DNA from 3 places in the Bradyrhizobium sp. UNPA324 genome. Region 2 is predicted to be linked to each of the others. Evidence: predicted binding sites of a transcription regulator. Region 2 holds the regulator's gene; each other region holds the start of a gene.
What was found. The regulator LexA, encoded in region 2, represses DNA repair genes until DNA is damaged. The targets are predictions, from matches to a motif close to TGTTCNNNNTGTGTTCNG.
Positions count from the first base shown of each region.

Region 1: UNPA324_RS11900 (DNA recombination protein RmuC) is a predicted target of LexA. The motif match lies at 6,186-6,203, and genes of this name have one in related genera.
Region 3: UNPA324_RS34305 (ribonuclease T2 family protein) is a predicted target of LexA. The motif match lies at 2,549-2,566, and genes of this name have one in related genera.

Region 1 covers NZ_LFJD01000004.1:2,430,290-2,440,789, forward strand. The annotation lists gene UNPA324_RS11870 (DNA polymerase III subunit gamma/tau) at 1-1,594, shown strand, start outside; gene UNPA324_RS11875 (YbaB/EbfC family nucleoid-associated protein) at 1,620-1,940, shown strand; gene recR (recombination mediator RecR) at 1,942-2,544, shown strand; gene UNPA324_RS11885 (hypothetical protein) at 2,575-3,009, shown strand; gene UNPA324_RS11890 (AmpG family muropeptide MFS transporter) at 3,141-4,505, opposite strand; partial or broken gene UNPA324_RS11895 (GIY-YIG nuclease family protein) at 4,591-4,893, opposite strand; gene UNPA324_RS11900 (DNA recombination protein RmuC) at 4,955-6,154, opposite strand; gene def (peptide deformylase) at 6,327-6,851, shown strand; gene fmt (methionyl-tRNA formyltransferase) at 6,990-7,925, shown strand; gene truA (tRNA pseudouridine(38-40) synthase TruA) at 7,925-8,662, shown strand; gene dapE (succinyl-diaminopimelate desuccinylase) at 8,739-9,905, opposite strand; gene UNPA324_RS11925 (DUF805 domain-containing protein) at 9,902-10,500, opposite strand, start outside.
Region 2 covers NZ_LFJD01000004.1:4,475,744-4,486,243, reverse strand. The annotation lists gene UNPA324_RS21585 (YbhB/YbcL family Raf kinase inhibitor-like protein) at 73-522, shown strand; gene glnA (type I glutamate--ammonia ligase) at 540-1,970, opposite strand; gene UNPA324_RS21575 (hypothetical protein) at 2,133-2,315, opposite strand; gene UNPA324_RS21570 (SPW repeat domain-containing protein) at 2,558-2,920, shown strand; gene UNPA324_RS21565 (MFS transporter) at 3,101-4,429, opposite strand; gene UNPA324_RS21560 (DUF2171 domain-containing protein) at 4,798-5,031, shown strand; gene UNPA324_RS21555 (ComEC/Rec2 family competence protein) at 5,127-7,406, shown strand; gene UNPA324_RS35230 (hypothetical protein) at 7,414-7,848, opposite strand; gene lexA (transcriptional repressor LexA) at 8,465-9,166, opposite strand; gene UNPA324_RS21540 (molybdopterin molybdotransferase MoeA) at 9,342-10,500, opposite strand, start outside.
Region 3 covers NZ_LFJD01000004.1:7,144,780-7,155,279, reverse strand. The annotation lists gene UNPA324_RS34320 (outer membrane protein) at 1-111, shown strand, start outside; gene UNPA324_RS34315 (cold-shock protein) at 239-454, opposite strand; gene UNPA324_RS34310 (23S rRNA (adenine(2030)-N(6))-methyltransferase RlmJ) at 721-1,581, opposite strand; gene UNPA324_RS34305 (ribonuclease T2 family protein) at 1,798-2,502, opposite strand; gene UNPA324_RS34300 (hypothetical protein) at 2,622-3,083, opposite strand; gene UNPA324_RS34295 (hypothetical protein) at 3,269-3,556, shown strand; gene UNPA324_RS34290 (DUF3617 domain-containing protein) at 3,600-4,130, shown strand; gene UNPA324_RS34285 (haloacid dehalogenase type II) at 4,145-4,873, shown strand; gene UNPA324_RS34280 (ATP-binding protein) at 4,889-6,277, opposite strand; gene UNPA324_RS34275 (response regulator) at 6,296-7,027, opposite strand; gene UNPA324_RS34270 (MarR family winged helix-turn-helix transcriptional regulator) at 7,024-7,566, opposite strand; gene UNPA324_RS34265 (branched-chain amino acid aminotransferase) at 7,904-8,986, shown strand; gene hisS (histidine--tRNA ligase) at 9,194-10,500, shown strand, end outside.

The DNA of each region.
Region 1 (10,500 bases), 2.0 Mb from region 2:
CTACGAGATGCCGGATGGCTCGGTGAAGGGCCCGACCATCCACATGCCGACACTGGGCGTGCATTGCCAGGCGATCATGGAAAGCCGGCACATGGACGTGCTGGAGATGGACGCGGCCTCGCATACCGGCGTCGACGACGTCCGTCAGATCAACGACAGCGTGCGCTATGCGCCGGCCAGCGCGCGCTACAAGGTCTACATCATCGACGAAGTCCACATGCTGTCGACGGCGGCGTTCAACGCCTTCCTGAAGACGCTCGAGGAGCCGCCGGAGCACGCCAAATTCGTGTTCGCGACCACTGAGATCCGCAAGGTTCCGGTCACGGTGCTGTCGCGCTGCCAGCGGTTTGATCTTCGCCGCGTCGAGGCCGACGTGCTGATGAAGCACCTCGCCAATATCGCGGCGAAGGAAAACGTCGAGATCGAGCCGGAGGCGCTCGGCATCGTCGCGCGCGCCGCCGAAGGCTCGGTGCGCGATTCGCTGTCGTTGCTGGACCAGGCGATCGCGCATGCGGCGGGCACTGTGAAGGCCGACGCCGTCAGGCAGATGCTGGGTCTTGCCGACCGCACCCGCGTCATCGACCTCTTCGATTCGCTGGCGCGCGGCGACATCGCGGCGGCTTTCAAGGAGTTCCGCGACCAGTACGATGTCGGCGCCGACCCGATCGTGGTGCTCTCGGATCTGGCCGAGTTCGTCAATTTCGTCACCCGCGTGAAGATCGTGCCGGCGACTGCCGACAACGTCGCCTATGGCGAGACAGAGCGCGTGCGCGCGAGGGAATTCGCCTCGAAGATCTCGATGCGCGTGCTGTCGCGGATGTGGCAGATGCTGCTCAAGGGCATCACCGAGGTGCAGGCCGCGACGCGCCCCGCCGCGGCCGCCGAGATGGTGCTGGTGCGCATCGCCTATGTCGCCGACCTGCCGACGCCGGACGAAGCGATCAGGATGCTGGAGCAGAACGGGGGCGGATCGCCGGTCGTGAGCGGCGGCGGAGCTGCGCGCAGCAGCGTGCCGGCCGCCCCGGTGGCCTCCGCCGCGCCGGTGTCGGCTGCGCCCGTGCGCATGCCGACATCGCCGCCGACCGCGTTCGGCGGCGGCGCCCGGCCGCAGATGGCCGCGTCCGCACCGGATCCGCAAGGCGCCGCGCCCCAGCTGCGCGTCACGAGCTTCACCCAGCTCGTTGCGCTGGCCGGGCAGAAGCGCGATCTCATGACCAAGGGCGCGCTCGAAGGCGACATGCGCCTCGTCCGTTTCGAGGAGGGCCGGCTGGAAGTCGCGCTCGAACCCAACGCCTCCAAGACCATGATCTCGGAGCTTGCGAAGAAGTTCGAGCTGTGGACCGGCCGGCGCTGGACCATCATCGTCTCCAACGAGCAGGGCCAGCCGACGCTGCGCTCGGTGAACCAGGCGGCCAAACAGGAGCATGCGCGTACCGCGGAGGCCGATCCGCGCGTGCGGGAGGTGCTGTCGCGTTTCCCCGGCGCGAAGGTCGTCGAGGTCCGCAGGCTTGCCCCCGAGACGCCGGAGTCCAATATAAACACCGACTATGGCAGCGACGATCCGCTAGAGGATTTCGACGGCGACGATCTCTGAGCCAAGCTTTCAAGGACAGACACCGATGGCTGATTTTCTCGGCATGATGAAGCAGGCGGCGCAGCTGCAATCCAAGATGCAGGAGATGCAGGAGCAACTCGCCAACGTGGAAGTCGAGGGCATCTCCGGCGGCGGCCTCGTTGCCGTGCGCATGACCGCGAAGATGGACGTCAAGGCCGTCAAGATCGATCCGTCGCTGATGAAGCCGGAAGAGCGCGAGGTGCTGGAAGACCTGCTGGTCACCGCCATGGGCGATGCGCGCCGCAAGGCGGAGGCCGCCATGCAGGAGAAGATGCAAACTCTCACTGGTGGGCTCGGCCTGCCGCCGGGGTTGTTCGGCCAATAATATGGGCGCTGTTGCAGGTCCCGAAATCGAACGGCTGGTCCAGCTGCTCGCACGGCTGCCGGGCCTCGGTCCGCGCTCGGCGCGGCGCGCGGCGCTGCACCTGATCAAGAAGCGCGAAGCGCTGATGATGCCGCTGGCCTCGGCCATGCAAGTGGCGCTGGACAAGGTCCAGGTTTGCAAGACCTGCGGCAACATCGACACGCAAAACCCCTGCACCGTCTGCACCGATCCGAAGCGCGATCCTGCCATCATTGTCGTCGTGGCCGACGTCGCCGATCTCTGGGCGCTGGAACGCGCCAATGCGACTCAAGGGCGCTATCATGTGCTGGGCGCGACATTGTCGCCGCTCGACGGCGTCGGCCCGCAGGATCTGACCATCGACGCGCTGGTTGCGCGCGCCCACGATGCGCAGGTGCACGAAATCATCCTGGCGCTGAATGCGACGGTCGACGGTCAGACCACGGCGCATTACATCACCGACCTGCTTCAGGACGCCAATGTGAAGGTGACGCGGCTCGCCCACGGAGTTCCCGTTGGCGGCGAGCTTGATTATCTCGACGAAGGTACGCTATCGGCAGCGATGCGGCAGCGCACCCTGTTCTAGCAATCCAAAGATCTCACGGAACGGAACGACATGACGAAACTTTTCGCCACACGATTGGCTTTGGTCGCGACGATGGCGATGCTGGTGAGCCCGGCCATCTCCGCGCAGCAGGGCGACGAGGCTCCGCTGCCGTCGAAACCCGGCAAGCCGATCAACAATGGCGACGTGCTGTCGGGCGAGCTGAACGCGATGAAGGTGCGCGACGGCAAGAACGGCAAGCGGGTTCCGATGTATCAGATCACCTCCGAACCGCGCCGCCTGCCGGCGCCGAACGGGCTGTGCAATCTCGAGACCGGCCCTGAGACCTTCCAGCTCGTCACTTCCAGCGACGCGCAGGCCACGCAGTTGAAATCGTTCGTCGGCAAGGAAATCTCCGTCAAGGTAGACGAGATCGCCTGCGCCAGCGATGCCGGCCAGATGAGCGAGGCCGTGATCACGAAGTGGAGCCTGATCAGGAAGCAGTAGGGGGGGCGGTCCGCGCAACTCTCTCCGCCGTCATTGCGAGGAGCCCTTGCGACGAAGCAATCCAGACTATTTCCGGGGAGCTATTCTGGATTGCTTCGCTTCGCTCGCAATGACGAAGGAGAGACGGGAGCCTACACCCTCACCGGCCCCAGCGCCTCGAAATGCCCACGCTTCTGCAACCAGGCCAGCAGCATCAGGCTCGGGATCGCCACCAGCACACAGATCACGAAGAACAGCGGCCAGCCGGTCGTCTCCGCGACGAAGCCGGCGCCTGACGACAGATAGGTCCGCCCCACCGCCGCGAGCGCGGTGAGCAGCGCATATTGCGTCGCCGTGTGCAGCGGGTTCTGGCACAGCGCCGAAAGGTAGGCCACGAAGATCACGGTGCCGACGGCGCTGGTGAAATTCTCTGCGCAGATGGCGAACGCCAGCGCCCATTGATTGGTGCCGACGATGGCGAGCCAGGAGAAGGAGAGATTGGCCAGCGCCTGCACCACGCCGCCGATCCAGAGCGATGTCGCCAATGAGTAACGCCGTGCGACGAAGCCGCCGGCAAAGCCGCCGATCAGCGTGGCGGCGAGGCCGACGCCCTTCACGATTGCCGCATAGTCGTTGCGGGTGAAACCGAGGTCGATCACGAACGGCGCGGTCATCGTTCCGGAAAAGGCGTCGGTGAACTTGAACAGCACGACGAAGGAAAGCGCGGCGAGCGCGTCTTTCCTCGACAGGAACTCCGAGAAAGCCCCGATCGCCGCGTGCAGCACCCGCGTGAACGCGGTCTCTGTTTTCGTCGCAGCTTCAGCCTGGACCGATTGCTCGGGCTCGGTCGCGACCAGTGCGGTGATCGTCCCGATCAGCACCATCGCCGCCATCACGATATAGCCCCACATCCAGGCCGATGTGCGCGTGATGCCCGTGCTCTCGAAGCCCGAGACGATGAACAGCGCGCCTGCGGTCGAGACCAGCATGCCGATGCGGTAGGCGGCGACGTAAGCCGCCATGCCGGCGGCCTGCTCGCTCTCGGGCAGGCTCTCGACGCGGAAGGCATCGACCACGATGTCCTGCGTCGACGACGTCGTCGCCACCAGCAGCGCGCCGAGCGCGACATAGAACGGCGAGCGCCCGGGGTCGGTCATTGCCAGCAGCAGGATCGCGACGATCAGCAGGGCTTGCGAGAACAGCAGCCAGCCGCGCCGCCGCCCGAACGCGCGGGTGAACAGCGGCACATGCAGCGCGTCGACCAGCGGCGCCCACAGGAATTTCAGTGTGTAGGGCGTGCCGACCAGCGCGAACAGCCCAATGGTCTTCAGGTCGACCCCGGCCTCGCGCATCCACACCAGCAGCGTCGAGCCCGACAACGCCAGCGGCAGGCCGGAGGAGAAGCCGAGGAACAGCACGATCAGCACCCGCGGCTGCAGGTACACGGCAAGGCTGTCGCGCCAGGAGGCGGCGGGAGCATCGGTCGCGGCGGAGGAGGTCGCGTCAGGGGCGGTCATGGGGTGGTGTTAGCAGATTCTGGCCCTACAGGTGAGCTGTCGTCGCCCGGCTTGACCGGGCGACCCAGTATCCCAGAGGCCGAAGTTATGGAGGACCCGCGATCCCCGGATAGAGGTCGTTCCAGTCTGGATTGTCTTTCTCGATCAGCGCGATCTTCCAGTCGCGCTTCCACTCTTTAGCCGCTTCTCTCGCTTGATCGCATTCTCGGGATCGTCGAATTGCCCGGAAATAGACCAGCTTCACGACGCCGTATTCTTTCGTGAAGCTCTCAATCAGCTGCAATTTGTGTTCCGCCACACGGCGGATGAGATCGTTCGTCACGCCGATGTAAAGCGTGCCGCCGATCGTGCTGGCGAGGATGTAAGCGTAGTAGCCGCGTGCGCCCATCTGCCGTCTCTGGGATACTGGGTCGCCCGGTCAAGCCGGGCGACGACAGTGTGCCTTAAATTCACTCCCCCGCCTGGAGCTTCCGCGGAAACAGCTCGCCCGGAGCCGCCGCCACCAGCCGCGGTCCCTCCGGCGCATCCGCCTTGCTGAAATCGAGCTCCTCGATGCGTCCTGCGCGCTTCTCGATCTTGTCGGCGGAGATCAGGATCTGGCGGACGTCCTCGTTCGCATCGGAAAAATGTTTCTGCAGTTTGACCACGCGCTCGCGCAGGCGGCCGAGATCGTCGCCGAGCTTGATGACCTCGGTTTGGATCTGGTCGGCGGCATCGCGCATGCGCGCGTCCTTCATGATCTGCTGCATCACCTGGATCGCCAGCATCAAAAGCGAGGGCGACACCAGCACGACGCGGGCGCGATAGGCCTTCTGGATCACGTCGTCGAAACCGTCGTGGATCTCGGCGTAGACCGATTCCGACGGCACGAACATCAGCGCCATCTCCTGGGTCTCGCCGGTGACGAGATATTTTTCGGCGATGTCGCTGACATGCTTCATCACGTCGCCGCGCAGCCGCTGCGTGGCCACGCGCCGCTCCTCGTCGCTGCGGGCGTCGTGCAGCGCCGTCATCGCCTCCAGCGGAAACTTGGCGTCGATGCAGAGCGGGCGCTGGTCCGGCAGGAACACGACGCAATCCGGCCGCTTGCCGGTCGAGAGCGTGAACTGGAACTCGTAGGATCCCTTCGGCAGCCCGTCCTGGACGATCGCCTCCATCCGCGCCTGGCCGAAGGCGCCGCGCGACTGCTTGTTGGCGAGCACATCCCGCAAGGTCGTCACCTGGGTGGTGAGATCGGTGAGGTTCTTGTGCGCGCTGTCGATGATGCCGAGCCGCTCATGCAGCGCGCGCAGGCTCTCCATGGTGTTGCGGGTGGAGTGTTCCATGGACTGGCCGACGCGATGGGTCACCGAATCCAGCCGCTCATTGACCGCCCGCGCCATCTCGGCCTGACGTCCCGCCAGCGCCTGGGTCATCGCATCGACCCGGCCGGAGGATTCGCTCTGGGCCCGCAGCACCTCACTCAGGCGCTCCTCGAGCTCGTCGGCCCGGATCGCGTGCGCCATCGCGAGTTCCGCGCCGCGCCGCCCGGATCGCGCGATCGCCACCGCAATTACCACCAGCAGGATGAGGACGAGCGCACCGAAGCCGATCAGCGCGTCGATCGTGCGCACCGGCCAGTCGCCCAACGTGAAAATGATCTCGTTCATGCCGACCGTTCTAGCCGATTCGCCGGGGGGCACGAACGAATAGCGAACGCCTGTGGGTCGACCGCCCCCTAATCTTTATGGTTAACGAAAGCTGAAGTTTTATGGTTAGCGAGGAGTTAACGGGGTTCCTCGCCGCATTGACCGCATCCGGCATGGGGCTTAAATCGCGGCCATGGCCCTCAGAGAAATCATCATCCTGCCCGACAAGCAGCTGCGTCTGGTCTCCAAGCCGATCGAGAAGGTCACGGCCGAGATCCGCAAGCTTGCCGACGACATGTTTGAAACCATGTACGACGCGCCCGGCATCGGCCTCGCCGCGATCCAGGTCGCGCAGCCGCTGCGGCTGATCACCATGGACCTCGCCAAACGCGACGAGAACGGCGAGACCAAGCCGCTGCCGCGCGTGTTCATCAACCCCGAGATCATCGCCTCCTCCGAGGAACTGTCCGTTTACGAGGAAGGCTGCCTCTCGATCCCCGAATATTACGAGGAGGTCGAGCGCCCTGCGAAAGTGCGCGTGCGCTTCACCGATCTCGATGGCAAGGTGCACGAAGAGGACGCCGAAGGCCTTTACGCCACCTGCATCCAGCACGAGATCGACCATCTCAACGGCGTCTTGTTCGTCGACTATCTGTCGAAGCTCAAGCGCGACCGCGTGATGAAGAAATTCGAGAAAGCCGCCAAGCGCGCGGAGTAGGGCGTCATTTTTCCCAGCCGTCATGGCCGGGCTTGACCCGGCCATCCACGCCTTGCTTCCTGTACCGCCAAGAACGTGGATGCCCGGGACAAGCCCGGGCATGACGGAGAACCGGAACTCTTAACCGAACGCTGCCACATGTCCCTTCGCCTGATCTTCATGGGCACGCCTGATTTCTCCGTGCCGACGCTGCTTGAGCTGGTCGCGCATGGCCACGAGATCGCAGCCGTCTATACCCGCGCGCCGAAGCCGGGCGGGCGGCGCGGTCTGCAATTGCAACCGACCCCGGTCGAGGAGGCCGCGCGACGACTCGGCGTGCCCGTGTTGACGCCGAAGACGCTGAAGACTCCCGAAGCGCTTGACGAGTTTCGTGCGTTCGACGCCGATGCAGCCGTCGTCGTCGCCTACGGCATGATCCTGCCGCAGGCGATCCTCGATGCGCCAAAGCTCGGTTGCTACAATTTGCACGCTTCGCTGCTGCCGCGCTGGCGCGGCGCTGCGCCGATCAACCGCGCGATCATGGCAGGCGATGCCGAGAGCGGCGTGATGGTGATGAAGATGGATGTCGGTCTCGATACCGGCGACGTCGCCATGGCCGAGCGCCTCGCGATCACCGACACCATGACTGCGGTCGATCTGCATGATCGCCTGTCCCGACTCGGTGCCGATTTGATGGTGCGCGCGATGGCCGCGCTCGCTCGCGGCGGTCTTCAACTCAAGAAGCAGAGCGAGGACGGTGTCACCTATGCCGCCAAGATCGACAAGGCCGAGGCACGGATCGACTGGACCAAGCCCGCGCATGCCGTGCTGCGTCACGTCCACGGCCTGTCGCCGTTTCCTGGTGCCTGGGCCGAGCTCGCCGGCGTCAGCGAGAATGCACGCGTGAAAATCCTGCGCTGCGAATTGGCGAAAGGTTCGGGCGCTCCCGGCGAAGTGCTCGACGAGCATCTCACCATTGCTTGCGGTGACGGCGCGATCCGCATTCTCGAACTGCAGCGCGAAGGCAAGGCCCGAATGCAGGCCGCGGACTTTTTACGCGGTGTGCCCGTCAAGCCGCCTATGCGGTTCGGTTGATGCCCCGCTACAAGCTCACCATCGAATATGACGGCGCACCGTTTTTCGGCTGGCAGGTGCAGGAGACGCTGCCCTCGGTGCAGGGCGCGCTGGAAGCGGCCGTGAAAGCAATGATCGGTGTCGACGCTCGGGTCCATGGCGCGGGGCGCACCGATGCCGGCGTGCATGCGCGCGGCCAGGTCGCGCATGTCGACGTCGACAAGCAGTTTCCGCCGGGCCGGTTTCGCGACGGGCTCAACGCGCATTTGCGCCCGCACCCGATCGCGGTGCTCGAAGCCGACATCGTGCCCGATAGTTTCGAGGCGCGCTTCTCGGCCGTGAAGCGGCACTACCGCTATCGCCTCATCAACACCCGCGCCAATCTCGCCCTCGACGCCGGCCACGCCTGGCGCGTGCCGCGTAAGCTCGATGCCGAGGCGATGCATGCGGCCGCGCAGCGCCTGCTCGGCAAGCACGATTTCACCACCTTCCGCGACACCGAGTGTCAGGCCAAGTCGCCGGAGAAGACGCTCGATCAGCTCGACGTGATGCGCGATGGCCGCGAGATCACGATTGTCACCTCGGCGCGCTCGTTCCTGCACAGCCAGGTCCGCTCGATGGTGGGCTCGCTGGTCTGGGTCGGCGAAGGCCGCTGGACCGCCGACGATCTCTCCGCAGCGCTCGCCGCACGCAACCGCGCCGCGTGCGGCATCGTGGCGCCGCCGGAGGGGCTGTATCTGATGAAGGTGGATTATTAGCGCCTGATGCCATCTCTGGCGTCATGGCCGGGCTTGTCCCGGGCATGACGGCGGAGATCTGGGTGCCGATGGGGACCTACCCAAAATACCGCGTCAAAATCCCGCGATAGACCTTCGTCAGCTTCTCCAGATCGGTCACCGGCACGCGCTCGTCGACTTGGTGCATGGTCTGCCCGACCAGGCCGAACTCGATCACCGGGCAATAGCTGGAGATGAAGCGCGCATCCGACGTGCCACCTGATGTCGACAGCTCCGGCTTGCGCCCCGTCACCTCCTCGATCGCGGAGACCGCGAGATCGGTGAACGGGCCGGGCTTGGTGACGAATACGTTGGAGTTCGAGGGCTCCCAGACGATGCGGGCCTTGATGCGGTTGCCGCAGGCTTTGGCGAGGCGCGTCTCGACCAATTCGCGCAAGGACGCCTGGGTGTGGTTGTCGTTGTAGCGGATGTTGAATTTGGCGCGGGCCTCGCCGGGGATGACGTTGCTCGCCTTGTTGCCGACGTCGACCGAGGTGAATTCGAGATTGGAGGCCTGGAATTGCGCGCTGCCATGGTCGAGCGGCTCGTCGGAGATCGCCACGATCAACCGCGAGATGTCAGGCACCGGATTGGAGGCGCGGTGCGGATAGGCGACATGGCCCTGCACGCCGTCGACGAAAAGCGTGCCGGATTGCGAGCCGCGGCGGCCGACCTTGATGGTGTCGCCGAGCGTCTCGACATTGGAGGGCTCGCCGAGCACGCAATGATCGAACTTCTCGCCGCGCTCGGCGGCCCATTGCAACAGCTTGATGGTGCCGTTGATCGAGACATCTTCTTCATCGCCGGTAATCAGGAACGAGATCGAGCCCTTGCCGTCGCTGCGCGGCTTGCCGCCGTTGGCGGCGAGATGCTCCAGCACCGCCGCGACCGAGCAGGCGATGCCGCCCTTCATGTCGACCGCGCCGCGGCCGTGCAGGACGCCGTCCTTCACTTCGCCCGAGAACGCGCCGACGCTCCAGGCGCTCTCGTCGCCCGGCGGCACCACGTCGGTATGGCCGGCAAAGGTGATGTGCGGACCTTCGGTGCCGATCCGCGCATAGAGGTTGTCGACATCGGCGGTACCGGCTTCGGAAAACGTCACGCGGTGGCAAATGAAGCCTGCGGCACCGAGGGTTTTTTCGAGCACCCCGAGTGCACCGGCGTCGGCCGGGGTTACCGAGGGGCAGCGGATGAGATCGCGGGCAATGGAAAGAGCATCAGTCATGCGCCCCGCTTAACATGCATGCCGCCGGGTGGGCTAGCACTGGGCGGGACAATTTCGATCTCGCGGCTCTGGTCCCAACTTTTCGCAGGGGGCGCGGGCGATGCCGCGCTGTCGTCGATCTCAAGGAGCGGATCGGGGCCGAACCGGTTGTGGCCCGAGGTGCCCGACCGGCAGAACATTTCGAAGAGGCCCCACAGCCATAGGAGCGCGGCGGCTAGGTTGAGCGAAAGCATCCAGCTTGATTTGGGCAGGAGATCGGAGAACTGGTTGAATAGGCCGGGTATGAAGAAGAACGGGCTGATCCACCAGCCGCTTCTGTTGCGATCGTGCAGTCGCTTGACCGCCGTCGCGAGATAAATCCAGAAGAACAGGGCCATGCCGGACGTCTTGAGGATTGCGGTCGCGAGGTCGGTGGATGCCCGTGAGTGGGAGGCGCGCGGATCGACCAGCTTGAAGAGGTCGTCGAGACCGAAGTCGAAATCCAGCTCGATGCCGAGCTTCAGGGTGGATCTGGTTCCTCCGACGATCCCGATGACTTGACCTGCGATCTCGAGCAAGCCCGCCAGGAGTGCGACAATCAGCAGCGCCTGCCACA
Region 2 (10,500 bases):
TAGCTGACGGCGATGGATTCCGCACCGGGCAGGACCGAGCTAGAATACATCATTCGGATCGAGGAGAGAGCCATGAAACTCGTTTCAAGCGCCTTCGCCGATGGTGCCGCAATTCCGCGACGGTTTACCTGTGACGGCGAAAATCTTTCGCCACCTCTGCAATGGAGCGACGCGCCGGAGGGGGCGCGGAGTCTTGTCCTGCTCTGCGACGATCCCGATGCGCCTGCCGGCAAATGGCATCATTGGGCAGTCTACAACGTTCCGCCGGCGGTCACGGAATTTGCGATCAACGCTGCGCAGAACGCCAGAATGAAGCAAGCCGTCAACGATTTTCGGAAGGTGGGCTATGGCGGCCCGTGTCCACCGCATGGCCATGGGCCTCATCATTATCACTTCCGACTGCTTGCCCTCTCGATCGAGGGCCTGCCGGCAAAGGCCAATGCATCCTGCGCCGACGTCGAGCGAGAGGCGCGCAAGCACGTGATCGCGGAAGCGACCCTCGTCGGTTGGTATGAGAGGTAGGCCGGCGAAAAAATGCCCTAGATGTCGTAGTAGAGATGGAACTCGTAAGGGTGAGGGCGCAGCCGGATTGGATCGACCTCTTTCTTTCGCTTGTAGTCGAGCCAGGTTTCAATCACATCCGCGGTGAAGACATCGCCGCGTAGCAGGAATGCGTGATCGCGCTCGAGCGCGTCAAGTGCCTGATCCAGCGATCCCGGCGTCGACTTCACCTCGTTCGCCTCCGCAGGCGGGAGGTCGTACAGGTTCTTGTCGATCGGGCTGCCCGGGTCGATCCGGTTGTCGATGCCGTCAAGGCCGGCCATCAGCATTGCAGCGAAGGCCAGGTAGGGATTGCAGGACGGATCGGGTGAACGAAACTCGACGCGCTTTGCGCGCGGATTCGGCGAATACATCGGAATCCGGCAGCAGGCGGAGCGATTGCGCTGGGAGTAGACGAGGTTGATCGGAGCTTCATAACCCGGCACCAGCCGCCGGTAGGAGTTCGTGGTGGGGGCGCAAAGCCCGCACAACGCCCAGGCGTGGCTCAATAGCCCGCCGATATAGTAGCGGCCGAGCTGGCTCAACTCGGCATAGTCAGCTTTGTCGTAGAATAGATTGGTCTCACCCCTCCACAGCGATTGGTGAACGTGCATGCCCGAAGCGTTGTCCTCGAACAGCGGCTTTGGCATGAACGTCGCGGTCTTGCCGTGCTGATGCGCGGTGTTCTTCACCACGTATTTGTAGATCATCAGATTGTCGGCCATGCGGGTCAGCGTGGTGAAGCGCATATCTATCTCGTTTTGACCGCCGGTCGCGACCTCATGGTGATGGGCTTCGATCTGGATCCCCAGCGATTCCATCGTCAGCACCATTTCGGTGCGTAGCGCCTGCATGCTGTCGGTTGGGGGAACGGGAAAGTATCCCTCCTTCGGGCGCGGTTTGTGGCCCAGATTCGGTGCTTCCTCTGCGCCGGTGTTCCAGCTGCCTTCGCTGGAATCGATTTCGTGCATGGCGTAGTTGATGCCCTGTCCGTAGCGTACGTCGTCGAATACGAAGAACTCCGCTTCCGGGCCGAAGTAGCTCGTATCGGCCCGCCCGGTGCCCTTGAGGTGGGTTTCGGCTTTCTGGGCTATGTAGCGGGCGTCCCGGCTATAGGATTGGCCGGTCACCGGGTCTCTGATGTTGCAGATGAGGACCAGCGTCTTTGCCTGACTATAGGGGTCTACGAAGGCCGTCGCCGGATCCGCGACAACCAGCATGTCGCTTTCCTGGATCTCCTGGAAGCCGCGGATCGATGAGCCATCGAATCCAATGCCCTCATTGAGGGCATCGGCATTCACCGCGCTTGGCGGGACGGAAAAATGTTGCCACATCCCCGGCAGGTCGGTGAACCGCAAATCGATCATCTGGACGTTGTCGTCCTTGATCGCCTTCACGAGATCGTCGGCTGTCGCACATTTCGCAACCATGGCTTCGCTCCCAGATCAGCGTCCTGAGATCGCGTTGCCGTTCGGCCGCAACCGAGCGGCTTGCGACGGACTGTGGTCCACGTTCAACGCTGGCGCCGCGTCAGCCTCAGTCCGGCATGGCGCAGCTCGCAGTCAGGCAGTTTTGCGCGCGCGGCGGCCGCTTCAGCTTTGGTGTGGCCCGCGCATGAGCTTCATGGCGTCTTCGATATGCCGCCAGGTTCGGGCCAGTTCGAGCTCGCCCTTTGACTCGAGATCGATGGCGTTTTGGGCGGCTTCGGCAATGGCTTTGGGGCCATGTGCTTCCAGCAACTGCCGCGCATAGTCGTGGATTTCCATTTCTCGCATGGCGTCATCTCCCTCTTGTTCCGGGCGCGAACTGGGTAGGCCGGGAGCGGTAGACATTGACACCTGTCAAGCTCGGACAATCTGCATCCTGGTGCGCCGCACTCGCAAGGGCCTTTGCAGGGCATGGGTGGCCAGGATTGAACGCAGGTTCCGGACCGGCAGTCGCGGCAACACAACGCAGGCCGGAGGGATGATTCTTCAACGGTGCGCCCCATATAAATACCAGAGGGGAGGTGAGCATTATGCGCATCCAACATTGGCAAGACGCTGCCAGCCTGTTGGTGGGCGTGTGGCTGGTCCTGTCGTCCTTCGTCCTGGGTTCATCCGGGGCGGCGGTCTGGATCACCATCGCGCTTGGGCTCGGCGTCATGCTGTTTGCCGTAGAGGCCTTTGTCATCCCGTCTTACCTGGAAGAGTGGGGCGAAATGCTGCTGGGCCTAGCGCTGTTGCTGGCGCCTTGGACCATTGGCTATGACCAGGCGTCAACCACGGCGAGCAGCGTATTGTCTGGTCTGCTGGTGATCCTGCTCAGTGGCTGGGAGCTGATGACCGATCGTGACTTCAGCGCCTGGTGGCACGATCGCTGGCATCACCCGGCCGGCTGAAACAGCAATCGGCCGAACTCTCCGCCGACCGCTATGCGCCGGCGGCCGGAGGCGAGGCTCGACTTGACCATGCCGCGGACAACGTGTGGGCGTGACGAGGATCCGAATGATCGTTATCGCGCTGAGGGGCCGATGCGGCCATGGTGCAGGGCCTTGCGGTCCTGCACCAAGACTATTCCGTCACGATGCCGTTCTGGGCTCGATCGGTTGCCAGATGCTGATCTTGCGCGTCTCCGGCATTAGGAAGACAGCGAGCACGAAGCACACCGCAGGCACCGCAATCGGGTAGATCAACGCGTAGCCGATGCTCCCGGTCGCCGCAAAAGCCGCCGACGTGATGAACGGCACCAATCCACCACCCCAGCCGTTGCCGATGTGGTACGGCACCGACACTGACGTGTACCTGATCCTGCCGGGAAAGAATTCCGCCAGAAACGCGCCGACCGGCCCGTACACCATCCCGACATAGCAAACCAGGATGAAGATAATGAAGATCGCAATGGGGTAGTTGATGTTCCCGGGCTGCGTGACCGTTCCCAGCCATAGGTACAGCGGATAGTACGTGATCGCTGCGAGCAACATGCCGCCCAGGATTACCGGCTTGCGGCCGATCTGATCCGACAGCCAGCCGAAGAAAATCAGGCTCGGTGTGGCAATCAGCAGCGCGGCTCCCACGATGTAGGCGGAGGTCAGCGGGTCCACCTTGGAGACCTGCTGAAGGAAGTACAGCGCCCAGAACTGACCGCTGTACCACACCACGCCCTGTCCGATCAGGACGACGATTGCGATCCCGATGAATTTGACGTTCGAGCTGAGGAAAGCCTCCTTCCACGGATTCGTCGTCATCTGGCCGCGGGCCCTGATCTCCTGGAAGATCGGCGTCTCCTGGAGCTGGAGCCGAATATAGATCGCGATGGCTACCAACAGGAATGACACCAGGAACGGAACGCGCCATGCCCACTCGTCGAAGACCTGATTGCCGAACCAGGTCCGTGTCAGGATGATCACGCCCAGTGACACCACGATGCCGAGAGTCGGAGAGGTCTGTAGCCAGCCGGTGTAGTAGCCGCGCTTGTCATCCGGCACATGCTCCGCGACATAGGTGATGGCGCCGCCATATTCGCCGCCCAGGCACAGACCCTGGATCATGCGCAAGCCGAATAGAACGAACGCCGCCGTGAGACCGATGGACTGGTAGGTCGGGATCAACCCGATTGCCCCCGTACCCAATCCCATTCCGCTCAGCGTGACCAGGAATGTATATTTTCGCCCGACCCGGTCGCCCATCCATCCAAAGAGGAAAGCCCCCAGTGGACGGATCAGGAATCCTGCAGTGAACAGCGCGATCGTGCTGAGGAGGGCTGCAACCGCGTGGGTCTGCTCGAAGAACTTAACCGACAGAACTGCGGCCAGGCTGCCAAAGATATAGAAATCATACCATTCGATGACGTTTCCCACCGACGCGGCAACAATCACGCGGCGAAAATCGCTCGGTACTTGAACTGCCATGTGCTGCTCCTATCAAATTCAAACGCTACTCCTGGCGCCTTTCAGCGCCCATTCGCGGCGGCGTACGACGCTACAGGCGAGAATTGCGAGTTGCGTCCGCTGGTCTCAGGGCTGCTTGAGTCACCTGAGAAAGAGCTCCAGCGGTCTCTTCGGTACCGCGAGCTATCACGCCTGCCCGTCGGCCGGGGAGGCGTAGAAGCAGTGTAATCCTGCCGGGGCTGGCTTCTTATGAGACTTTCGGCTCAATCGACCTGAAGCGAGGCTGCCCCGATCCGAGATGGAACGGTCGCCCATCGCGCCGGACGGTTTTGTCACGAACGAACGGAAAGGCCTCTCAGACGTTGTGTGGGTCCAACAAGGATCCCACCATGCAGAACATCGCAGAGCATATGGAAGTCATCGGCGCCGACGGCGTCCATGTCGGCACCGTCGACAAGGTCGAAGGCAACCGCATCAAGCTGACCAAGAAGGACAGCGGTGAGGGCAGCCACAAGGGCCATCATCATTTCGTCGACAAGGGCCTCGTTGCCGAGGTCGAGGGCAACAAGGTGCGGCTGTCGGCCAAGGCGTCGGTGGCCGTGACGATGGAAGAGGAAAAGTAGGGGCGCCTTCCCGCGTTCCCGATCTGTACCGCTATTCGCCTGACCGCACGTTCCGGTAGCTTCAGTGCCAATCGCGTCGCGTAAGGTGCAGGGAAATGGCGGAGCCGGGCCGGCCAGTACGCGCCCAGGGAGTTGTCGGGACGTGGCCGGTCGGCCGCGCTGCGCCCGCCCGCGGCTTTGTTCCGGCCGGCTTTGGCATCTGGCCTGCGATCGTCGAGACATTGCGGGAGTGGGCCCGCGCCGAAGCTGGCCCCGGGCGCCTGCTACCGTGGGTGCCGGTCGCCTTTGGCGGCGGCATCGCGCTGTATTTTGCCGCCGATCACGAGCCGGTGCTGTGGGTTGTCGCCACGACGGCCGCCGCACTCCTGCTCGGCGCGATCCTGTTGCGGCGGAGCCGGCTGTTCGCCGCGGCGCTCATGATTGCGGCGGTCGCTTCCGGCTTTGCCGTGGCGACCTGGAAGACCGCGCGCATCGCGCATACCGTTTTGGCAAAACCGCTCTATTCGGTGTCGCTGTCGGGATTCGTCGAGACGCGCGACATCCGTGAGCGCACCGATCGCTTCGTGCTGCGCGTCACCGCCATGGAGGCGCAGCGCAGCGACGTCAAGCTGGAACGCGTCCGCCTGTCCGTGCGCAAGGGCACCGCGCCCGAGGTCGGCAGCTTCGTTCAATTGAAGGCGCGGCTGATGCCGCCGCTCTCGCCGATGCGCCCGGGCAGCTACGACTTTTCGCGCGACATGTTCTTTCAGGGCATCGGTGCCTCCGGCTTCGTGATGGGCGCGATCACGGCTTCAATACCGCCTGATGAAGGCGGCCTGCGGCTGCGCTATGCCGCCTTCATGCAGGGCCTGCGCGATGCGATCGATGCCCGCATCCGCGTAACCCTCGAGGGCGACAACCGCGCGATCGCAACCGCGCTGCTCACCGGGCGGCGCGATACGATTTCCACGCCCGTCAATGACGCGATGTTCGTCTCGGGACTCGGGCACGTTCTGTCGATCTCCGGCTATCACATGGCGGTGGTCGCGGGCGTCGTCTTCTTCGCCGTGCGCGCGCTGCTGGCGCTGATCCCGGGCCTGGCCGTCGGCTTCGCCATCAAGAAATGGTCGGCCGCCGCCGCGCTGGTGGCGGCTGCGTTCTATCTGCTGCTCTCGGGGGCAGAGGTCGCCACGCAAAGATCGTTCTTCATGACGGCGGTGGTGCTGATCGCGGTGATGGTCGATCGCCGCGCCATCACCTTCCGCACGCTGGCCGTGGCGGCGCTGATCGTGCTCGCGCTTGCGCCGGAGGCGCTGGTGCATCCGAGCTTCCAGATGTCGTTTGCGGCAACGCTCGGGCTGGTCGCGCTGGTGCAGATCGGCATGCCGAACCTGTTCGCATCGCCCGATCATTCCGCGACGGCGCGCGTCGCGCTGTGGGGCGGCCGCGAGATCGCGATGCTGTTCCTGGCCTCGCTGATCGCGGGGCTTGCGACCACGCCCTATGCCGCCTTCCACTTCCACCGCGTCACGCCCTACGGTGTGCTCGCCAATCTCGGCGCTATGCCGGTGGTCTCGGCGCTGGTGATGCCGGCGGGGCTGCTCGGCCTGCTCGCAGCGCCGTTCGGGCTCGACGGCATGTTCTGGTGGCTGATGGGCCTCGGCATCGACTGGATGGTCGCGGTTTCGCGCTGGGTGGCGGCATTGCCGGGCGCAGTGGGCCACATCCCGGCGTTCGGCATCGCGCCGCTGATCGCAGCGAGCCTCGTCATCATCCTGATGGGCCTTTTGCGCACGCCCTTACGCTGGGGCGGTGCCGTGGTGCTGCTGACTGCCATCGCCTGGGGCCTGTCGGTGCGGCAGCCCGATATTCTCATTGCCGGGGACGGCGCGAGCGTTGCCGTGCGGGGCGGGGACGGGCGTTTGCACCTGATCAGGGCGGGCAAGGACAATTTCCTGCTGAAGGAGTGGCTGGCGGCCGACGCCGATCCGCGCGATGCCGGCAATAGCGCGTTGGCCGAAGCGGTGTCGTGCGACGAGGCCGGCTGCGTCACACCGCTCGCCGACGGGCGGCTGGTCGCGCTGGCCTCGCGCATCGACGCGCTGGCGGACGATTGCAGCCGCGCCGCGCTGGTCGTGACGTCACGGTCTGCGCCACCCGATTGCGCGGCGATGGTGGTGGACCGGCAGCGGCTCGTCCGCCAGGGCGCGCTGGCTCTGACGCAGCGTGGCGACGGATTTGCGGTCCAGGCGGTGAGGGCGAGGGGCACGAACCGTCCCTGGTCGCCGGCGGCCGCCGGCGAGGGAGATTTCGAAGGAGCCCTCATGCCGAGGGCGGCAGCTCCGCGCAGCAAGGATGCGACCCCGTCCGAGGCCGATCTTCAGGCGGAGGACTGAGCCCCTGTCAGCCCATCGGCAGGGGCGTGACCGGCGGCTGGCTGTCGGCGACGATCTGCGGCTTGTGCTCGCGCTCGCCGACCGCTTGGGTCACCGGCAGCTGCAGCACGGTTGCGCGCTGGCCTTCGACGAGCTGAGTCACCAGCACGTACTTGCCATCAGGGAATTCGATCGCGTCATGATGGCGATCGGGAATGTGCGGATCGATCTTGCCGAACTTGCCGACGCGGGAGTTGACGGTGCGCGTCCAGATCCAGCGATTGTCGTAACGGACGTTGTCGGCGAAGGCGAGCTCCGTTCCCGGCAGCAGGCAGACCGCAACGGAGAGATCGGCCTCGGAGGCGAAGCCGCGCGTCGAGGTGCCGCGGAAGGTTGTCGTGACGATCGTCTCGCCGACTTCAGCGGGGCGCGTCGCGACGGCATGCAGGCTATAGTCACACATCGGGTGCTCCTCATGCGAAGATAGCGACCCGCACCCCTCTTGGAGGCGCAGGCCTCTGTCAGAGTATAAGCACCAACGCTCTGCTTGGTTGTAGGCGAATCTGCGGCTGGGATCCGTGCGCTGCGATCACATTATCTTTCCCGGATTCACTAGGAACAAAGCGGGCTGCAGTGCATTTGGACGGCGTCGTGTCAATGTCGTCGTGTCAATGACGGCAAATGCGACAGCCTGCATCCCAGCGCGATCGCGAGACTGCGTAATTGCATTGCGGGCGCTGCGGCGTGCGGCATTCACTGCCGAGTTGTTGCGGACATGGTGATGCGCTTGCGCGGCAGTGTCCCCGCGTGCCCATCCGCAATCAGCTCCGCGACGGCTGCATCTGCATCCAAACGATCCAGCGCTCGGCTGTCCTCTCGAACCCGAAAGGCCGTGAAGCGATGTTGCTTGGTGCAGTCCGCCGAGGATGTCGCCTGGAGGAGGGGGGCGGATAATCTGTGCAGAACCGGAAAGACTATCCAGCCGGAGCGGACATTCATCCGCTCCAATCTCTGATCGGCGATGCCGATCGAAGGAGCACGTAGGCGCCAAATGCTTCCGGATCGAGTCCTTTCCGGAATTAGTACTTCCGGTAAAGCCCGATCAGCTTGCCCTGAATCTTCACGCGGTTCGGCGGCAGGATGCGCACCTCATAAGCGGCATTGGCGGGCTCGAGGGCGATCGAGGCGCCGCGGCGGCGGAAGCGCTTGAGCGTGGCCTCCTCGTCGTCGATCAGCGCCACCACGATGTCGCCGGTATCGGCGCTCTCGTTGCGCTGGATCAGCGCCATGTCGCCGTCGAGGATACCGGCTTCGACCATGGAATCGCCGCGCACCTCGAGGGCGTAGTGCTCGCCCGAGCCGAGCATGTCGGGCGGCACGCTGATGGTGTGGCTGCGGGTCTGCAACGCCTCGATCGGCGTACCCGCCGCGATGCGGCCCATCACGGGCACCGCAACGGGCCGCTCGCCCTCGTCCACGGATGGGCTGGAGCTCGCGCGGATCTTACCGAGATTGCCCTCGATGACGCTTGGCGTGAAGCCGCGCCGGGCGCCGGCGGCAGCCTGGAGCTCCGGCAGCTTGATCACTTCGATGGCGCGGGCGCGGTTGGGCAAGCGGCGGATGAAGCCACGCTCCTCGAGCGCGGTGATCAGGCGGTGGATGCCTGACTTCGAGCGCAGGTCGAGCGCATCCTTCATCTCGTCGAAGGAGGGCGGCACGCCGCTTTCCTTCAAACGTTCGCTGATGAACCGCAGAAGCTCGTATTGTTTGCGCGTTAACATCTCGACCAAAGTCCCCCGGTTGATGTCGTTCGATTCCGAGACGATGAGTTCAGCGATAAGCCGCTACATGCTCGAAACAAATCATGAACGGACACTATATGTTCGATACATGTTCCGCAACTGCTTAATTTACCGTGAACGAAGCGAAACTCGCGCAATGCGTGTGGCCGAGCGCTCAGACGGGGAGCCGTAGCACCTCGCAAGGGCTGCCGGCCTCGGCCTTCGGCGCGAACGGTGGGCGCACGAGAAGTACCTGTGCCGCAGCAAGATTCGCAAGCAGAGAGGAGTCCTGGTGGCTGACGGGAATAGCGACGGACGTGCCGTCGTCGCGCAGCTCCAGGCGCGCGCGCAAGTAATCCTCGCGCTGGTCGTTGGCGCCGAGGTCGCGGCCCAGCACGGCGCGCTCGCGACGATGATGAATCACTGAATGGCCCGACAAAGCGCGAATCAGCGGCACCATGAACAGGAACGCGCACACGTAGGACGACACCGGATTGCCGGGCAGGCCGATCACGCGCATCGCGCCGAGCCGTCCGTGCATCATCGGCTTGCCGGGCCGAATCGCGATCTTCCAGAAGGCCATCGAGATGCCTTCGCCCCGGAGCGCCTGCTGGACCAGATCGTGGTCGCCGACCGACGCGCCGCCGGTCGTGATCAGGATGTCAGCGCCGCTCTCGCGGGCGCGGCGGATCCCGGCGGAGGTGGCCTCCATGGTGTCCGCGGCGACACCGAGGTCGATGGTCTCGGCGCCCTCGCTGCGGGCGAGCGCGTGCAGGGCGTAGCCGTTGGAATAGACGATCTGGCCGTGCCCGGGCGTGGTGCCCGGCATCACCAGTTCGTCGCCGGTGGCGAGGATTGCGACCCTCGGGCGGCGGCAGACGGCGAGCTGCGGGTGGTTCATCGCGGCCGCAAGCGCGAGATCGCGCTCTGTCAGACGGGTTCCCTTGCGCAGGAGGACGTCGCCTTCACGGAAATCGACGCCGGCCGGGCGGATGTGCCGTCCGGTGATCGCGGCTTCCTTGATCGTGACGCTGGTGCCGTCCGCGACGGTGTCCTCCTGGATCACGACCGCGTCCGCACCGTCGGGTACGACGCCGCCGGTGAAGATCCGCACGGCTTCGCCGGCGCCGACCGCTCTCGCGAAAGGACGGCCGGCTGCGACCTCGCCGATCACAATCAGCCTGGAATCGATCGTCGCCGCATCAGCCGCGCGCACGGCATAGCCGTCCATCGCCGACATGGCCTGCGGCGGCTGGGTGCGCCGCGCCGCGACATCGTGCGCGAGCACGCGGTGATAGGCCTCATTGAGCGCGACCATCTGTTCAGGCAGCGGC
Region 3 (10,500 bases), 2.7 Mb from region 2:
AAGCTCGAATACCTCTACATCGATCTGTCGACGAGTCAGTTCGCAATTACGGGCGTGTCAAACGGCTATAGCGCCAGCGTTGTTCGCGCAGGCGTGAACTATCGTTTCTGATAGCTGAAGAAGAAAATACCGGACTACAACCTCCCGGCCGCTCGCGGCCGGGATTTTTTTGCGCCAAGTATTTTTTGCGCCAAGTATTGCGCGACGTAATTGCGCCGGGTGTTTTGCGTCAGGCCCGCTAGGAAAGGATGACCAGGTTGACCGCCTTCGGTCCCTTCCCCTTCTTGTCCGGTTCGACTTCGAAAGTAATGCGCTGTCCTTCCGCAAGGTCCTTCAGGCCGGCCCGCTCCACAGCAGTAATGTGCACGAAGACGTCGCGGCCGCCGTCGTCGGGCTTGATGAAACCGTAGCCGCGTTCGCCGTTGAAAAACTTAACCGTTCCCGTCATGGCCATCGGGAAACTCCCCCTCATTGCTCCTCCGCCGCGACGCAGACTCACGTCACGACATGACCGGGCGTTACGAAGCCCGGGAGAGCTGGCCATCCTTGGACGGACCCTAACGGTCCGGCCGGATCTTTCTTAGGCCTTCACTCCGCCGCAACCATTCGCGGAAGCGGAACGTAAAGCCAGTCACGCAAACAGCATAATACGGTTCTCTGCAGATTGACTACCGCTCCTGCATATTTTTCCCAAGAATGCCGGAGTGTTACGGCCTTGCTTTAAGGCTTGGGTACCTCCAATCGGAATCTGGCAGCGCCGCCCTGGCCGAGCGGCATTTCCAGCTCGGGCAGGATGGTCTTGAGTTCGCCCTGCAGCGTGTAGGGCGGATTGACGATCAGCAGCCCGGTGGAGGCGAGCGCCCCGCCATCGAGCTGGGGCGCGACGCTGAACTCGAGGCGCAGACATTTTCCAGGTGGTTTTGCTGCAGCTGCGAGCCGCGCCACCGTCTGGGCCAGCGTGTCGGTGGCACGCCGGTTCTTGGCCGGATACCAGATGATATAGATACCGGTCGGCCATTTCGCGTAGGCGGTGGAGAAGGCTTCGCCCAACCGTTCGAACTCGTCCTTGGCCTCGAAGGGCGGATCGATCAGCACGAGGCCGCGCCGCTCCTTTGGCGGCACGAAGGCCGGCAGCGCCACCCAGCCGTCGAGGTCGACCACGCGGGCCTGTTCGTCGCGGCGCAGCACGCCGATCAGCGCTTTCCGCGCTTTCGGCTCGAGCTCGCAGGCGACGAGCCGGTCCTGCGGCCTGAGCAGGCCGCGCGCGATCAGCGGCGAGCCCGGATAGGCCTTGAGCTCGCCCTTCGGATTAAAGGCGCGGACGATGTCGAGATAGGGCTTGGTCAGCGCCGCGCTCTCGTTCGACAGGCGGGCCTGCATCAGCCGCGCGATGCCGGTCAGCCATTCACCGCTCCGGCGCGCCTCGTCGCTGTCGAGGTCGTAGAGGCCGGCTCCCGCATGGGTGTCGATGACGCGGAACGCCCCCGGCTTGTCCTGCAGATAGGTGATGATGCGCGCCAGCACGATGTGCTTGATGACATCGGCGAAGCTGCCGGCGTGGAAGACGTGGCGATAGTTCATGAGAAGAGCACTACGCCACGTGATGGCTTGAGCAAAGAGGCACAATCACGTGTCCCGGACGCGTCGCAGCGTATAACGCTGCGCTGCCGAGCCGGGACCCAACAGGGGGCATGGAGTCCTATGCAGCATGGGCCCCGGCTCTGCAGCGCACCGCCGAAGTGGCGCGGCGCTGCGTCCGGGGCACAAGAGGAGAGTGCAGCGCGCGCAACGATGGGATCAACCGCCCCTGATCGGCGGCATCGTCACCTGCTCACGCCGGCAGGCGCGGCGATCGGTTTCATCGCAGTCGCGGAATTGCAGGTCCTTGCTGAGGCAGATGCGGACCTCGGAGAGCCGAGTGCGGTTGCAGGTGACCGAGACGGCGGCATTGCTCAGCCCCGGATTGGCCTTGATGAAGGCCTCCTCGACTTCCGCGGGCGCCACGGTCTTGGCCTGCGACAGATCGAGATATTCGGCCGGAATCTTGATCGCGGCGCGCGCTTTGCGGATCGTCTCGAAATAGCTGCGGTCGGCGAGGCCCGAGCAGGTGCCGTGCTTGTCCCATTCGTTGAAGATCAGCCCCGGCGCCGGCATCAGATCGAGCATCGAGGAGACGATGCTGCGGTTCAGCCGCGGCGCGGGCCGCTGGCAATATTCCGGGAAGCCGTTCTCATATTGCGGCCACAGCCCGTGCACCACGAAGGCGTAGGGCCGTCCGCCGCACTGGATCTGGGAGCGGCCGCCACGCTCGGCCGCCTCTTCGCAGAACGAGGGCGACCATGACAGCGACAGCACATAGAAATCGAACTCGCCCGGCGCGTTCTGCCGCTTGTCCTGGGCCTTGGCGTCACCGGCGAACGAGGCGAGGCCCGCGGCAAGGATCAGGGAAAGGGCCAGCGAGATCACCAGGCGGGAGAAGGAATGCAATCTGGAATGAAACATGGCAACGCCCCTCAACTAGACTGTGCAAGGAAGCCTAGCAGGCGACAGGAACATTTCAAGAACAAAATTCAGCCGACGCCGTTTGACCGCTGACCGCCCCGAATCGGGGCGCTTCGAACTCAAGGCCTGGCGGCGCGGCAGGCCGGATTGTAGGCCCAGTTGCGGTCGAGCCCGACCACGCACCATTCGACGCCGCTGCCGTAGCCGGCGAACCCACCATCCTCGATGAGCGAGAAATGCACCTTGCGCACCTTGCCGTCGTTGAGCATGGCGTCAGCGGTGCAATAGCGGCGGGGAATGTTGTCGGACTGCCAGGGCCGGAACGCGGTCTCGTGAACGGCGGAGAACCCGGTGATCTTCAACGAGGAATTCCAGAACGTACTTTCCTTTTCCCAGAACTCGGTCGCGATCGTCGGCAGCGCCCTGTCGCAATCGGCGACGGCGCCGTCATAGCGCGGTCCGCTCAGCCAAAAATTCATCTCCAGCGGATTGGCGGCCCTGGCCTCGCCGAGCGACACCGCCCCGAACATGAGGCCGAGCACGGCGGCATAGCGGAATGATTTTAGGGAGGGCGCGCGCATGTTCAATCCGGACAGCTAAGGTCTTGCGAAGGTGGGACGGTGCCGCGAAGGCCGGGGGAGGTCAAGTGCAGCGCGGCAACACTTCGCCAGGAGTTGACCACAGTGTCGCGGTCGGCAGGGCTTCGGTTCTTTTCACTTCCATCCCGGCACCGTAGACTGGCGGCCAGGAAATCGGAGTGACGGGAATGCGAATCATTGCGGCCGCGGGCTTTCTTGCCCTGGGTATGATGGCGAGCCAGTCGGCGCGCGCCGACTACGTGCCGCCATTCAAGGGCAACGACACCGGCGGCATCATCGCCTATTCGATGGCGACCCAGGTCGATGCCCGGCAAGTGGCGGTCGATCACTGCGCGCGCTATGGCAAGGTCGTGAAATTCCTTGGGGTGCAGGCCTATGAGGGCGGCTATATCTCGTTTTCCTGCCGCTGGGTGCCCTATGGCGCCGCCGACCAGCCGATCCGCACGCTCTACTGAGGCGTTGTCGTAACGCCGCTAGTCTTAGTCGGGAGCTTCTCGCATGACGCGCAAACTCGCTTTGCTCGGCTCGACGCTTTGCCTCGTGGTGTCGGCGGGCAGCGCCATCGCCGACGATCTGCCGGTGCGCAAGGCCGGTCTTTGGGAAATGAAGATGGTCAGGACCGGCACGCCCATGCCTGAGATGACCATGCAGCATTGTACCGACGAGACCGTCGACAAGGAGATGAACAACAACGTCTCGCCGATGGCCAAGCAGATATGCTCCAAGCAGGACATCAAGAAGACCGCCACCGGCTATGTCAGCGATTCCGAGTGCAGCGTCGCCGGCATCAGCACGACCTCGCACGCCGAGATCACCGGTGATTTCAATTCGGCCTACACGGTGAAGACCTCGTCGCACGCGCAGGGCGGCGCTGCCGGTGCGGCGGGGCGCGATACGACGATGCAACTCGACGCGAAGTGGCTGGGGGCCTGCAAGCCGGATCAGAAGCCCGGTGACATCGTGATGCCCGGCGGCTTCAAGATGAATGTGCGCGATATGGACAAGCTGAAGGCGCTACTGCCGAAGTAGGAACGGGTGCGGAGATGAATGCGAACGGGCTTGCGGACATCAAGGCAATCACGTTCGACGTTCAAGGCACCTGTGTCGACTTCTACCAGCCGATCCTGCGCGCCGGTGCCGCGATCAATGAGACTAAGGGGCTCGACATCGACTGGGCGGCCCTGTCAACAGAGTGGCGCGAACTCTACCGCGCTTCCATGAATGCCGTGATTGCCGGCCATCGCGGTTGGTTGCGGGTCGACCGCATTTATCGGGAAGCGTTGGACAAGCTTGTGGAAACGCGAAGCTTGTCGGATCGCCTCGATGATGCCGAGCGTGATGAGCTGAACAATGTGTGGACGAGGCTCGACGCTTGGCCGGATGTAGTCGAGGGGCTGACGCGGCTTCGTCGACATTATCTGACGTCGACGTTGTCGAACGCTGGCATGGCCAGCGTGATCGCCCTGGTCAGGAATGCCGGCCTGCCATTCGATGCCGTGCTGACGGCGGAGCTGGCCAGGAGCTACAAACCCGCGCCGGCGGTCTATCAACTCGCCGTCGATTATCTCGGCTACCGGCCGGATCAGATCCTGATGGTTGCTTGCCACAAATACGATTTGAAGGCGGCGCGCGCGTTCGGCATGAAGACGGCTTTCGTGCCTCGCGCATTGGAGTTCGGCCCCGAGGCCGCGCCCGATATCTCGCCCGAGAGCTGGTTCGACGTCTATGCGACCAGCTTCATTGACCTTGCCGAGCAACTGCAAGCTGTCTAACGGCGGCTACGTCCGTCACACCGGAATCCTCACGCTCGCCCTCAATCCCCCCATCGGACTGTCGCCGAGGGTGATGTCGCCGCCGTGGGAGCGGGCGATGTCGCGGGCGATGGCAAGGCCTAGGCCCGTGCCGCCTTCGTCCTGGTTGCGGGCATTGTCCAACCGCAGGAACGGCTTGAACACCTCTTCGCGCAAGTGCGTGGGAATGCCCGGCCCGTCGTCGTCGACGGTCACGGTCAAATAACGGTGATCGCGCTGGCCGGTGATGGCGATGCTCTTGCCGTAGCGCGCCGCGTTGGTGACGAGGTTGGCGAGGCAGCGCTTGAACGAGGCCGGCTTCACCGTCACCACGGGCAGGCCGTGGAAGGCGACGGTCGCGGTATGGCCGTGGCGCTCGGCATCGCCGCGCAGCTCCTCGAGCGCCTGCGCCATGTCGGTCGGCTGCGACTGCTCGCCGGAATCGCCGCGCGCAAAGGCGAGGTAATCCTCAAGCATCATCGACATCTCGTCGACGTCCTTGCGCATCCCCTCGAGCTCGGGGCTGTCGCCGATCAGCGCCAGCTCGAGCTTGAAGCGGGTCAGGATGGTGCGCAGATCGTGGCTGACGCCGGCAAGCATCGCGGTGCGCTGCTCCATCGTGCGCTCGATGCGCGATTTCATCTCGAGGAAGGCGACGGAGGCGCGCCGCACCTCGCGGGCGCCGCGCGGCCTGAAGTTCGGTGCCTCGCGGCCCTTGCCAAAACTTTCAGCGGCGTCGGCAAGGCGCAGGATCGGCTTGATCTGGTTGCGCAGGAACAGCACGGCGACGATCAACAGGATCGAGGACGTGCCGACCATCCAGAACAGGAAGATCTCCGAGTTTGAGGCATAGGCGGCGCTGCGCTGCGCGAACACGCGCATCACGGCATCGTCGAGCTGGATGCGGATCTCGACGACATTGGAGCGGCCGACCGTGTCGATCCAGAACGAGCGCCCGATCTGGCGGCCGAGCTGCACCGACAGGGTCTGGTCGAGCAGCGAGAAGAACGGCTTTGGTCCCGGCGGCGGCATGTCGCCGGCGGGCAGGAAATCGACGACGAGGCCGAGCCGCTGCTGCGCGATGCGGCGGATCTGATCGCGATCCTTATCTTGCGGATAGCCCTTGTAGACGTCGATCAGTGCGGCGATGTCCTGCACCACCGCGGCCGACAGGCGGCGCGTCACCGTGTTCCAGTGTCGCTCCATGAACACGAAGGCGACCACCGATTGCAGCACCACCATCGGCACGATCATGATGAGGAGCGCGCGGGCATAGAGGCCGGTCGGCATCCAGCCCTTGAACGCGTGGCCCATCCAGCCATTGGCCGCCGAAACGCGGCCGGCGGCGCTCTTCAAAAGCGTCAGGCCGGTGTCGATCGTGCTCATCTGGCGTGCTTCACTTGATTATGGCGAGGCCACCAGCCGGTAGCCGATGCCGCGCACCGCCTGGAGGAACAGCGGATTGGCGGGATCGGTCTCGATCTTGCGCCGGAGGCGGTTGATCTGCACGTCGACGGCGCGCTCGTTGACGCTGCCATTGCCGGTCAGCGCGCTGCGCGGCACGGTCTCGCCCGGCGTCTCCGAGAGAATGCGCAGCATCTCGCGCTCGCGGTCGGTGAGGTGGATGACCTCCTCGCCCTGGCGCAGCTCGCCGCGATCGAGATGGTAGACGTAGGGACCAAAGGCGATCTTCTCGATCGTCGTGGCCTGCGGCGGCGGGGCGGCGCGCTTGAGGATGTTGTTGATGCGCAGCGCCAGCTCGCGCGGCTCGAACGGTTTTGCCACGTAATCGTCGGCGCCGATCTGCAGGCCCTCGATGCGGGCCTCGGCTTCATGGCGCGCCGTAAGCATCACGATCGGCACCGAGGAGGATGTGCGGATGAAGCGCGCGAGATCGAAGCCGGTCTCGCCGGGCATCATGACGTCGAGGATCAAGAGGTCGAAATGCAGACCCAGCAATTTTGATCGTGCATCGCCGGCGCTGGCGGCGGTGGTGACGCGATAGCCCTCGCTGGCAAGGAAGCGCGAGAGCAGATCGCGAATGCGGCGGTCGTCGTCGACCAGCAGCAGATGCGGGGCGTCGTCGGCCGGGCGCGCCGGCGGGCGGGCGAGAGTGGCAGCGAGCGTCACGGTCACTCCTTGGTGGTTTGATTGACGGAAGCGAAAATGGTCTCGAGCACCTTGTCCGGATCGTCCCGATCGATCATCGCGCGCAGGAAGCGCTTGACCGTCTCGGCATCCTGCGGACCCATCTCGGCGAGCGCCTTGGTGATCCGCGTGGTCTGCAGACCGGCAAGTTTCTGCACCAGCGCCTCGCCCTTCGGCGTCGCGTAGAGCAGGCGCTGGCGGCGGTCATTGTCGCCGGTCTTCTGCACGATATAGCCCTCGTCCAGTAGCTGCTTGAGCACGCGGCCGAGCGACTGTTTGGTGATGCGCAGGACGTCGAGCAGATCGGCAACCTTGAGGCCGGGATAACGATAGACGAAGTGCATGACCCGATGATGAGCCCGGCCGAAGCCGAAAGCCTCCAGCTCCTGGTCGGGATCGCCGACGAAATCGCGGTAGGCGAAGAACAGCAGCTCGATGATATCCCAGCGCAAATTGGCTCCATCGCCTGCGGCCGGCCGAGGCTCGGTGGCATCTTGAGAGGAAGTCGCGAAATTTATGTCAGGCATATTGACGTATCTTGGGTTCAATGTTACAAAACGAACAACCCGGACGAAATTTTAGATCGTTTCGCGGCGGGTGTCATCGAAGCAGGACGGCGAAAACAGCCGGACAGGCGACGACGGCCGGATCAGATCTACCGTGCGATTGTCGAGCGGCATTTCGGCAAAACATACTGGACTTCCGTCTCCCGCAAAAGCATGTCCTGCCCGACATGCTGGCCACGGGAAACCGGCCGTAACAAGGCTGGCGGTGGTCCAGCCGGAAACCAATCCAGCCAGCTGGCCCCGAACGGGGCAGGCGGGCGCCAGAACAGCGCCGATACCGGCAGCGGGAGCCAAGGACATGAGCATGACATTCGACATCCAGCCCGCAACCAATCCGACATCCGAAAAGGACCGTGTGGCCAAGCTGGTGGATCCCGGCTTCGGGCGGGTCTTCACCGATCACATGGCGATCGTCCGTTACAATCAAGCCAAGGGTGGCTGGTACGAGGCGAAGATCGAGGCGCGGGCCAACTTCCAGATGGATCCCGCCGGGGCCGTCCTGCACTACGCGCAAGAGATCTTCGAAGGTCTGAAGGCCTACAAGCGCGACGACGGCGGCGTGAACCTGTTCCGCCCCGACGCCAATGCGCGGCGCTTCAAGGACTCGGCCGACCGCATGGCGATGGCGCAACTGCCCGAGGATGTCTTCATCGAGGCGGTCGAGCAGCTCGTGCGCATCGATCGCGCCTGGATGCCGGGCGGCGATGGCAGCCTGTACCTGCGGCCCTTCATGATCGCGAGCGAGACCTTCCTCGGCGTCAAGCCGTCGTCCGAATACATCTTCGCGGTCATCGCCTCGCCGGTCGGCTCCTATTTCAAGGGCGGTCCCGCGCCGGTGTCGATCTGGGTGTCGGAGAACTATACGCGCGCGGCCGTCGGCGGCACCGGCGCCGTCAAGTGCGGCGGCAATTACGCCGCGAGCCTGCGCGCGCAGGCCGAAGCGATCCAGCACGGCTGCGATCAGGTCGTCTTCCTGGACGCGATCGAGCGCCGCTACATCGAGGAGCTCGGCGGCATGAACATTTTCTTTGTGTTCGACGACGGCTCGCTCTCGACGCCGCCGCTCGGCACGATCCTGCCCGGCATCACCCGCGACTCCATCATCGCGCTCGCCCGCGATGCCGGCAAGACTGTGCGCGAGGAGCCGTATTCGCTCGACCAGTGGCGCAAGGATGCGGCCAGCGGCAAGCTGAAGGAAGCGTTCGCCTGCGGCACCGCGGCCGTGATCTCGCCGATCGGCAAGGTGCGCTCCGTCAGCGGCGATTTCGAGATCTCGGGCGGCGCCGCCGGCCCCGTCGCCATGGGCCTGCGCAAGCAGCTCGTCGACATCCAGTACGGCCGCACCAACGATCCCCACAACTGGATCCGCAAGGTGTTCTAGGGACTCTCGTGTCCCGGACGCGCAAAGCGCGAGCCGGGACCCAGGGCGCCAGCGGTTGGACCCCGGATCAGCAGCGCACCACGCCGCCAAGAGGCGGCGCGTTGTGCAGCATCCGGGGAACGCCGATCAGCACGTCATGAACGGATGGAGCAGCCGTAGGGCGAGCAGGCAGTTGCCGCCCCCCGCGTCGGCTGGTAAACGCCGCGGATGGCCGAGAAACCCAAAAAACCGCAGAAACTGAAGGCGCGCCTGCCGCGCGGGCTCGAGGATCGCGACCCTGCCGCGATCCGGGCGACGCGCGAGATGGTCGAGAAGATCCGCGCCGTCTACGAGCTCTACGGCTTCGAGCCGGTGGAGACGCCGGCAATGGAATACACCGATGCGCTCGGCAAGTTCCTGCCCGACCAGGATCGTCCGAACGAGGGCGTGTTCTCGTTCCAGGACGACGACGAGCAGTGGATCAGCTTGCGCTACGATTTGACGGCGCCGCTCGCCCGCTATGTCGGCGAGCGCTACGGCACCGACGCGCTGGTCTTGCCCTACCGCAGCTACCGCGTCGGCTATGTCTTCCGCAACGAGAAGCCCGGTCCCGGCCGCTTCCGCCAGTTCATGCAGTTCGACGCCGACACGGTCGGCTCGGCGACGCCGGCGGCGGACGCCGAGATCTGCATGATGGCGGCGGATACGGTGGAGGCGCTCGGCATCGCGCGCGGCTCCTATGTCGTGAAGGTCAACAACCGCAAAGTGCTCGATGGCGTGCTTGAAGATATTGGGCTCGGCGGGGCCGAAAACGCGGGTCGTCGTCTGACGGTGCTGAGAGCCATCGATAAATACGATCGACTTGGTGCAGAGGGCGTCGAGCTTCTGCTCGGCCCAGGCCGAAAAGATGAGAGTGGCGATTTCACCAAAGGCGCGGGTCTAGATAAAGATCAAATACAGAAGGTGCTGGTGTTTACGCTCCTACAGAGCGGAACGATGACCGAACCAGAGCATGTTGGGCAGGGCGCGTATGTCGAGAGTAACAAGGGAGTGCTCGACGGCTTAATGACCCACTTCGGAGCAAATGAGACCTCGCGAGCTGGTGTCGAAGAACTCAAAATGATTTCAGAACTGGTCGAGGCCGCGGGTTATGGCCGAGATCGCATCAGTATCGATCCCTCCGTCGTGCGCGGCCTCGAATATTACACCGGCCCCGTCTACGAGGTCGAACTGCTGCTCGAGACCAAGGACGAGAAGGGCCGCCCGGTGCGCTTCGGCTCGGTCGGCGGCGGCGGGCGTTACGACGGTCTCGTCTCGCGCTTCCGTGGCGAGCCGGTGCCGGCGACCGGATTCTCCATCGGCGTCTCGCGGCTTCAGGCCGCGCTGACGCTGCTCGGCAAGCTCGACACCAAGCCGGACTTCGGCCCCGTCGTCGTCACCGTGTTCGACCGCGACCGCGTCGCCGACTACCAGAAGATGGTTGCGTCCTTGCGCAGCGCCGGCATCCGCGCCGAGCTCTATCTCGGCAACCCCAA